One region of the Luteibacter sp. PvP120 genome, then DNA from elsewhere that is predicted to be linked to it. Evidence: predicted binding sites of a transcription regulator. Region 1 holds the regulator's gene; each other region holds the start of a gene.

Region 1 (3,276 bases):
AGGTAGTCGATGACGCGGTTGTCGAAGTCTTCGCCGCCCAGGAACGTGTTGCCGTTGGTCGAGAGCACTTCGAACTGCTTCTCGCCGTCGACGTTGGCGATCTCGATGATCGAGACGTCGAACGTGCCGCCGCCCAGGTCGTACACGGCGATCTTGCGATCCTTCGCGGACGTCTTGTCCAGGCCGTAGGCCAGCGCGGCCGCGGTCGGCTCGTTGATGATGCGCTTGACCTCGAGGCCCGCGATCTTGCCCGCGTCCTTGGTGGCCTGGCGCTGGCTGTCGTTGAAGTAGGCCGGCACGGTGATGACGGCCTCGGTGACGGCCTCGCCCAGGAAGTCCTCGGCGGTCTTCTTCATCTTCATCAGGACCTTCGCGGACACTTCCTGCGGGGCCATCTTCTTGCCGTCGGCGGTCTGCACCCAGGCGTCGCCGTTGTCATGCGCGACGATGCCGTAGGGGACCAGCTTGAGGTCCTTCTGCACTTCCGCGTCGGTGAACTTGCGGCCGATGAGGCGCTTCACCGCGTAGAAGGTGTTCTTGGGATTGGTGACGCTCTGACGCTTGGCCGGCGCACCCACCAGGACTTCGTTGTCCTTGGTGAAGGCGACGATGGACGGCGTGGTGCGATCGCCCTCGGCGTTCTCGATGACACGCGCGGTCGACCCTTCCATCACTGCCACGCAGGAGTTGGTCGTACCGAGGTCGATGCCGATGATCTTGGCCATTGAAGTTGCTCCGTTTATATCTAAGCGGCCCCCGCGGCCGCGACTGGTGTGGAAAATGGGGGTAACCCCCATCGATTCAATATCTTCGGTATCAGTTATCGCGAACCACGGCGACCAGCGCCGGGCGCAGCAGGCGATCGTTCAGCACGAACCCCTTCTGGACCACCGCCACCACCGTGTTGGGCGCGTGCTCGTTCGACTCGACCGAGCTGATCGCCTGGTGGTGCTCCGGGTTGAACGGCTGGTGCAGCGGATCGACCACCGACAGGCCGTTGGCCTGAGTCACCTTTTCCAGCTGCTTGAGCGACATTTCCAGTCCCTCGCGCAGTGTCTTCGCATCGGCCGACTGGTTGGCCAGGCCGAGCGCGATGCCGTCGTAGACCGGCAGCAGGTCGCCCAGCAGCTTCTCGTTGGCGAAGCGACGCGCCTGGTCGAGGTCGCGCTGCATGCGCCGGCGCTGGTTCTCGATCTCCGCCTTTTCGCGCAGGACCGTCTCGCGGGCCTGGGCCAGCTCGACTTCCATCGCGGAAAGCTGGGCGTTCAGCGCATCGAGCTCGGCCTGTGCGCCGTTCTCGGCGACACCGCCGTCCTGCGCCGGATCGGGCGCGTGGGGATCGTTGTTCTGCATGATTACTCCAAATGTCAGCTCACCGGCCCCGCGGTGACGCGGGGCCGAACATTCGCGGGAATTACCAAACCCGCCTCCCGTGCCGGTTTATGAGGTCGCCGCGGCGCGATTCAAGGCGTCACTGAGCAGCGCGGCCGTGGCCTGTACCACGGGGATCACCCGCTCGTAGGCCATGCGGGTCGGTCCGATGACGCCGATCGCGCCCAGCATGCGGCCGGGGGTGCCGTAGGTGGCGGTGACGATGCTGCAACCGTCCAGGGCCGAGAAGCCCGATTCCTCGCCGATGAAAAGGCGCACGCCGGGGGCCTGGACGCACATTTCCATCAGCTGGAGCAGGTCGCGCTTTTGCTGGAAGGCGTCGAAGAGGTCGCGGAGCCGTTCGATGTCGGCCAGCTCCGAGTAGCCCATGAGGTTGGTCTGGCCGCTGACCAGCACGTCGTCGGCGTCGTCCACGGGGGTAAAGGAGGCCGTGGCCAGTTCGACCACACCGGACAGCAGGCGGTTCAGTTCCCCCCCGGCCTCGCGCAGTTCGGTGGCGAGGTGGGCGCGTATGTCGGCCAGGCGGAAGCCGGCGAACTGCGCATTGAGGTAGTTGGCCGCCTGCTCCAGCTCGCCGGCATCCAGCGGCTTGGCCAGCTGGACCACCCGGTTCTGCACCTGGTTGTCCGAGAAGACCAGGATCACCAGGACGCGCGCGTCGGGCAGGCTGACGAAATCGATGTGGCGCAGCGGGAAGTCGCCCTGCCGCGGCACGGTGACCACGCCGGCGAACCGGGTCATCGCGGAAAGCAGGTTGGACACGTTGCCCAGCAGGTCGCGCGTGGTGGTCTGGTGGGGCGGCAGGCCGCCCTGCAGGCGGGCCATGTCGTCGCGCGGCAGCGGTTTCAGCTCCAGCAGGCTGTCGACGAACAGGCGGAGGCCACGCGGCGTCGGAATACGCCCTGCCGAGGTGTGCGGCGAGGCCACCAGCCCGGCCTCTTCCAGGTCGGCCATGATGTTGCGGATGGTGGCCGGGCTGACTTCCAGGCCGGACGAACGCGCCAGCGTGCGTGAGCCGACCGGCTCCCCATCGGACAGGTATTGCGAGATGAGGGTCCGCAGCAGCCGGCGCGCGCGAGCATCGATGTCGTGACCGGAGAACGGATTCATGCGCCTGGCTGGTGTGGGAAAGGGGATGGAACGTGGCGCTATCAATAAGGTCTTGCCGCGCCGCTTGCAAGTCTCGGCTTCTGCGACGCGCCTGCCGCTACAATCGGTGCGATTCCCTCCGCCGTCCGGTCGCCATGCTCACGTCGCTCTACGTCCGCCAGTTCGCCGTCGTCGAAGAAGCCGAGATCGCCTTCGGCCCCGGCCTCACCGTGGTCAGCGGCGAAACCGGCGCGGGCAAGTCCCTGCTGGTCGACGCGCTGATGCTGCTGGCCGGCGCCCGCGCCGACAGCGGCATGGTCCGGGCCGGCAGCGACCGCGCCGAACTGGCCGCCGAGTTCGACCTGGCCGGCCTGCCCGAGGCCACCGAGTGGCTGCGCCAGGAGGAACTGGACGACGGCGAGACCTGCCAGCTGCGTCGCGTGATCCGCACCGAGGGCAGCTCCCGCGGCTGGATCAACGGCCGCCCGGCCAGCCTGGCGCAGATGTCCGCGCTGGCCTCGCGGATCGTGGAGATCCACGGCCAGCACGAGCACCAGGCGCTGCTCTCGCGCCAGCACCAGATGGCCCTGCTGGATGCCTACGCGGGCAACGAGGCCCGCCTGGCCAGCGTGCGCGACACCGCCAATGCCTGGCGCGACGCCGTGGCACGCATCCGCACCCTGTCCGGCGGCGACGACCGTGAACGCCAGATCGAACTGCTGGCCCATGAGCTGGAAGAACTGGACCGCTGGGCCCTGGCGCCGGCCGCGCTGGACGACCTGGAAGCCCAGCACC
Region 2 (3,276 bases), on a different contig from region 1:
CCCGATCCGCGCACGGTGCGGATCAGCGGCGGCTGGCCGCTGCCGTCGATCTTGCGGCGAAGGCGTCCGATATGGACATCGATGACATTGGTACCCGGATCGAAATGGAACCCCCAGACATGCTCGAAGATCATCTGCCGCGTCACCACCTGCCCCGCATTCCGCATGAGGAATTCGAGCAGGCGGAACTCCGTGGGCAGCAGGGTGAGCGGCTGGCCGTTACGCAGGGCGTTGTGCTTGACCAGGTCGAGTTCCAGGTCGGCCACGTGCAGCCGGGTCTCGTTCGCGCTCGGCCGTCGTCGGCGCAACAGCACTTCGGCACGCGCGGCCAGTTCGTCCGGCGAGAACGGCTTGGTGAGGTAATCGTCGCCGCCGGCGCGTAGTCCACGGACACGCTCGTCCACGTCGGACAAGGCACTGATCATCAGCACGGGAGTATCGATGCGGCGCTGGCGCAACGCGGACACGATGTCGATGCCGTCCATGCCGGGCAGCATGCGATCGAGCGTGATGATGTCGTAGCCGTCGGCCAGCGCGCGGGCGAGGCCGTCGCGGCCATTGGCCACCCAGTCGGCGCTGAGGCCGTGCGCGGCCAGCTCCGCGACGATGTCGCGCGCGGTGACTTCATCGTCCTCGATGACCAGGGCCTTCGGCATCCGCAGCGACTCCGACAAAACGAAAAGGAACAACGGAAAACGGCCCCGAGGGGCCGTTCCGGATCTTACGCCCAACGCGGCACTCAGGCGGCGATGGCGACGCGCATCTTCTTCATCGCGTTCGCTTCGATCTGGCGGATACGCTCGGCGGAAACGCCGTACTCGTCCGCAAGATCCTGCAGCGTGGCCTTGTTGTCCTCGGCCAGCCAGCGACGCTGGATGATGTCGCGCGAGCGGGCATCCAGGTTGCCGAGCGCCGACGACAGCGCGCCCATTTGGTTGTTGCTCGCATCTTCCTCGGCGAGATTTTCGTACGGATCGGCACCTTCGTCGACGAGGAACGCGGCGGGAGCCGGCTTGTCGTCGTCATCGGCATCGGCCGGAGCCTCGAAGCCCACATCGCGGCCGGAAAGACGCGATTCCATCTCGCGCACCGTGGCCTCGGGAACACCCAGGTCGTGGGCGACCACGCGCACTTCTTCCGCGTTCATCCAGCCCAGGCGCTTCTTGCTCTTGCGCAGGTTGAAGAACAGCTTGCGCTGCGCCTTGGTGGTGGCCACCTTGACGATGCGCCAGTTGCGCAGAATGAACTCGTGCATCTCGGCGCGAATCCAGTGCACCGCGAAACTGACCAGGCGAACGCCCTGGTCCGGGTCAAAGCGCTTGACCGCCTTCATCAGGCCGATGTTGCCTTCCTGGATCAGGTCCGACAGCTGCAGGCCGTAGCCGTTGTAGCCGCGGGCCACGTGGACCACGAAGCGCAGGTGGGACATGACCAGCTGCTTGGCGGCGTCCAGATCGGCGTCGTCACGGAAGCGACGCGCCAGCGACTGCTCCTCGTCTAGGCTGAGCACCGGGATGCGATGGACTGCCGAGATGTAGGAATCCAGACTGCCGACGACGCTCGGGAGCCCGTAGTTACGGGTAACGAGAGCTTGGGACATGTGTGGAACCTCCAAAAAGTCTGTATGCAGATTAGCAGTCCCGCAGTGAGAGTGCTAAGTCAGCCCGAAGTTCATCGGTTAACTGTACGGAATGGTACAGAAATACCCCAAGCCTGTCCAGATGGACCCACCGGGGTATTCAGGAGGCAGACGGATACCCTGCCACCCGGCCAAGGCAGCACGGTGACACGGGAGACGTGACGCGCCCGTCGCACCCACCCTCATTGGGCCGCGAGGCGGGCTTTAAAGAGCCGCGGCCGGCGGAAGCGACCAGTCGATCGGCGCCTCGCCCCGGGACGCCAGGTACGCGTTTGTCTTGGCGAAGTGCCCGCACCCCATGAAACCCCGGTGCGCGGACAGCGGCGAGGGATGCACGCTGCGCAGGATCAGGTGGCGCTTGCCGTCGATCAGCTGGCCCTTCTTCTGGGCGTGGCTTCCCCACAGGAGAAACACCAGGCCTTCGCGCTCGCGATTCAGCGCGTCGATGGCGGCGTCCGTGAAGCCTTCCCAGCCCTTGCCCTGGTGCGATGCGGCCTGCCCCGCTTCCACCGTCAGCACCGCGTTGAGCAGCAGCACGCCCTGGTCGGCCCAGGGGGTGAGGCAGCCGTGGTCGGGCCGCGGAATGCCGAGGCTGCCTTCAATCTCCTTGAACATGTTCTGCAGCGACGGCGGCACCCGCACGCCGGGGCGCACCGAGAAGCTCAGCCCGTGCGCCTGACCGGGGCCGTGGTAGGGATCCTGGCCCAGGATGACCACGCGGACGCGGTCGAACGGCGTGTGCGCGAAGGCGTTGAAGATCTCCGGGCCCGGCGGGAAGATCGCCTTGCCTGCCGCCTTCTCTTCCCGAAGGAAGTGCGACAGGGCCAGCATGTCCGGCCGGTCGAGGTAAGGGCCGATCCGTTCCTTCCAGGACGGCTCCAGCTTGATGCGGTCGTTCAATCCCGTGTCCTTTCGCGCAGGTGAAGCGCCACTCGCAGCTGGAACAGCAGCTTGGTGATGAGCAGTTTTTCCTCGACGGGCTTCTCGACCAGGTCGTTGGCCCCCGCGCGGAGCAGCGCGGCCTGGTTGGCGGGGTTTTCGTCACCGGTCATGATGAGCGTCGGCAACCGACCCTTGCCGTAACCAAACTCGTTGCGGATGCGCTCGACCAGGTCGCCGCCCGTGAGCTCGCCTTTCAGGCTGACATCGGTCAGCACGATGTCAGCCCCCATCCGCCCCTGGGATTTCGCCTCATGCAGGTGGACCAGGGCGTCTTCCGCGCTGATCACGTGATGCACGGTCAGGCCGTATTTTTCCATCATGCGCCGCGTGGCCAGCGCGACCACCCGGCTGTCCTCGACATAGAGCACCTCGCCTTCGGCGCCCCCTTCCGGTCGGACATAGCCGCGGATGAATTCGGCCAGGGCCTCGAAGCCCAGCGACTTGTCGAAATAGTCGGTGACGAACTCGCCCAGTTCACGCCGATGGAGGCGTTCCTCGACGTCGCCCGAAACGACCACGATGGGCATGTAGATCTGCGGCGCGGATTCGCGCACGAAGCGGGCCACGTCCAGGCCATCCATATCGGGCAGGCGCAACGCCACGGTGACGAAATCGAACACGCCGCGCTGCAGCTCGACCTGGGCCTCCGCGCCGGTGGACACGCCCACGATCTCCACGCCAGGCACTTCCGCGGT
Region 3 (3,276 bases), on a different contig from region 1:
CGAAGGCGACCAGCACGCCTGCGGTGTACCAGAGCGCATGCTTGCGCGCGGCGGTCGGGCTCTCGCCGCTTTCCAGCACGGTGATGGCTTTCAGTGACAGTACCGGCAGGACGCAGGGCATCAGGTTCAGGACCAGGCCGCCGAGCAGGGCCAGGCCCATCGCGGCAAGGATGCCGACCGGTGCATCCGCGCCGGCCGGGACCAGGCCCTTGGGCGGCGGTGTCGGGGCGACGTCGGCGGGTGTCGTCGCCGGCGTGACGGTCGTCGCACTGGCCGGTGCGGCGACGACGACGGCGCCGGTAACCAGGTCGACATTGAGTCGGCGAGTCATCACCGGATAGCAGATGCCGTTTTCCAGGCAGCCCTGGTAGGACACGTCGAGCTGGAGCTTGCCGTCTTTCGCGGCACCCGCCAGCGGTACCGGCAGTTCCACCTGGTCGAAGTAGACGATGGTGTCGCCGAAATGCTCGTCGTGGTGCGCCGTGCCGCTGGGCCAATCAGGCTCGCCAGCGGTGACCCCGGCGGGCGATACGACCTCGATCTCGGTCTTGTCGCGGTAGAGGTAATAGTCCTTGGGCATCGTCCAGCGCAGCAGCAGCGCGTCGCCACCCTTGACCAGTGCCTCGAAGCGAAACGCCTGGTCGGCCGGGAGGGCCTGGGCATCCGTCCCGGGCAGCGTGGCGGGCTTGCCTAGCAGTGCGGCGCCGGCGCCGGGTGCCGTGGCTACCGTCGTTGTCGCTGGCGCCGCGGTATGGGCCGCCGGGATCGTCGAGGGCGCGCCGACGACGAGCTTGAGGTGCTCGGTATGCGGCGGGTAGCAGATCTTCGGCTCCACCTCGTGGCAGCCCTGGTACTGCACGTCCAGCGCCACCGTCTTCGTCGAGGCATCGGCCAGCGTGTAGGGCACGGTGGCCTGGATGTCCCCGTGGTAGATCTCCACGTCGCCCAGGTATTCGTCGTGCTTCTTCAGGCCGTCGGGCAGCGCCGGGGTACCGAGCGTCAGGGCCGCCGGATCGGTCGGCTTGATGACGATCCGCCCGCGGTAGAGGTAATAGTCCGGAGCGATGCGCCAGTGCAGCCCGACCTTGCCAGGCTGGCTGGCGTCGGCGGTGAGCTGGAACGCCTGGGTGACCGGCAGCAGGCCGTCCTCGGGATCCTGGGCAAGCGCGGGCAGCGTGGCGAGCAGCAGGACGAGGGCGACGAGGTTCCGCGTGAGGCGGGAAAGCGACGGCATGGGACTCTCCGGGAAGGCGTTGGACATTATGACCGGGCCGGCGCGCTCTGGCTTGCACGCGCCGTCCGGGCAACTATTTTCCGACCGCGCCCTTGAACCCGGCGTCCGCGCCGCCATCTGTCGAGCATCCAGAAAGACTTCCGGTTGACGTATTCTTCTGGCTAAAATTCTGGCACTCACCCTGGCCAAGTGCTAACAGGGTGGCAACAAATCCTTTCCCGTCAAACACATGTTTGGAGAAGTCATGAGCAAACTGCGCCCGCTGCACGATCGCGTCATCGTCAAGCGTCTCGAAGAAGAGCGCGTCTCGGCCGGTGGCATCGTCATCCCCGACAGTGCCACCGAGAAGCCCACCCGCGGCAAGGTCATCGCCGCCGGTACCGGCCTGCTGCTCGCCAGCGGCCAGCTCCGCCCGATGGGCGTGAAGGAAGGCGACGTGGTCCTGTTCGGCAAGTACGCCGGCCAGGAAATCAAGGTCGACGGCGAAGAGCTGGTCTTCCTGAAGGAAGACGACATCGTGGCGGTCCTGGAAGGCTGAGCTCAGCTCGCCTCGTCCACCGCGTTTTCTCTTATCTAAATATCCAAGGATTCAACGATCATGGCATCTAAAGAAGTCCGCTTCGGCGAAGACGTCCGCGCCCGCATGCTGAAGGGTGTCAACACCCTCGCCAACGCCGTCAAGGTCACCCTGGGGCCGAAGGGCCGTAACGTCGTGCTCGAGAAGAGCTTCGGCGCCCCGACCGTCACCAAGGACGGCGTCTCGGTCGCGAAGGAAATCGAACTCGCCGACAAGTACGAGAACATCGGCGCGCAGATCGTGAAGGAAGCCGCCTCGAAGACCTCCGACGTGGCCGGTGACGGCACCACGACCGCGACCGTCCTCGCCCAGGCGTTCATCCAGGAAGGCCTCAAGGCCGTGGCCGCGGGCATCAACCCGATGGACCTCAAGCGCGGTATCGACCAGGCCGTCATCGCGGCGGTCGGCGAGCTGAAGAAGCTCTCCAACCCTACCGCCGACGACAAGGCCATCGCCCAGGTCGGCACCATCTCGGCCAACTCCGATGCGAACATCGGCGACATCATCGCCACGGCGATGGGCAAGGTCGGCAAGGAAGGCGTGATCACGGTCGAGGAAGGCTCGGGCCTCGAGAACGAGCTGGACGTCGTCGAAGGCATGCAGTTCGACCGCGGCTACCTCTCGCCGTACTTCATCAACAACCAGCAGTCGCAGCAGGTTGAACTGGACGACCCGTTCATCCTCATCCACGACAAGAAGATCTCCAACGTCCGTGAGCTGCTGCCGGTGCTCGAAGCCGTCGCCAAGGCCGCCAAGCCGCTGCTGATCGTCGCCGAGGAAGTCGAGGGCGAAGCCCTGGCCACCCTCGTCGTCAACACCATCCGCGGTATCGTCAAGGTCGCCGCCGTCAAGGCGCCGGGCTTCGGCGATCGCCGCAAGGCCATCCTGGAAGACATCGCCAACCTCACGGGCGGCACGGTCATTTCCGAGGAAGTGGGCCTGGCGCTCGACAAGGCCACGATCACCGATCTGGGCCGCGCCAAGCGCGTCGTGATCACCAAGGAAAACACCACGATCATCGACGGTGCCGGCGATGCCGAAGGCATCCAGTCGCGCATCAAGCAGATCAAGGCGCAGATCGAAGAGACCTCGTCGGACTACGACCGTGAGAAGCTGCAGGAGCGCGTGGCCAAGCTGGCCGGCGGCGTGGCCGTCATCAAGGTCGGCGCCGCGACGGAAGTCGAGATGAAGGAAAAGAAGGCCCGTGTCGAAGACGCCCTGCACGCTACGCGCGCAGCCGTCGAAGAGGGCGTGGTCCCGGGCGGCGGCGTTGCGCTGATCCGTGCACTGAAGGCGCTGGAAGGCCTGAAGGGCAAGAACACCGACCAGGACCTCGGCATCGCGATCACCCGTCGCACGCTGGAGGCCCCGCTGCGCGCCATCGTCACCAACGCCGGTGAAGAAGCGTCGGTCATCGTCAACCAGGTCAAGGCCGGCGAAGGCAACTTCGGCTACAACGCTGCGA

The links. Region 1 encodes HrcA, which represses chaperone genes, less so after heat shock. Its sites were predicted from a motif close to TTNGCACTCNNNNNNNNNGAGTGCNAA; they were not measured.
Region 2: a site for HrcA is predicted at 1,632-1,658, ahead of rpoH (RNA polymerase sigma factor RpoH). Genes of this name have one in related genera too.
Region 3: a site for HrcA is predicted at 1,404-1,430, ahead of ACVKN3_RS04625 (co-chaperone GroES). Genes of this name have one in related genera too.

The regions. Positions count from the first base shown of each region.
Region 1 is NZ_JBSRXP010000003.1:226,952-230,227, forward strand. Features, by position in the region: gene dnaK (molecular chaperone DnaK) at 1-725, opposite strand, end outside; gene grpE (nucleotide exchange factor GrpE) at 817-1,353, opposite strand; gene hrcA (heat-inducible transcriptional repressor HrcA) at 1,441-2,502, opposite strand; gene recN (DNA repair protein RecN) at 2,637-3,276, shown strand, end outside.
Region 2 is NZ_JBSRXP010000002.1:320,915-324,190, forward strand. Features, by position in the region: gene ACVKN3_RS05350 (response regulator transcription factor) at 1-656, opposite strand, end outside; gene rpoH (RNA polymerase sigma factor RpoH) at 740-1,600, opposite strand; gene ung (uracil-DNA glycosylase) at 1,844-2,539, opposite strand; gene ACVKN3_RS05365 (response regulator) at 2,536-3,276, opposite strand, start outside.
Region 3 is NZ_JBSRXP010000002.1:166,821-170,096, reverse strand. Features, by position in the region: gene ACVKN3_RS04630 (protein-disulfide reductase DsbD family protein) at 1-1,234, opposite strand, end outside; gene ACVKN3_RS04625 (co-chaperone GroES) at 1,479-1,772, shown strand; gene groL (chaperonin GroEL) at 1,833-3,276, shown strand, end outside.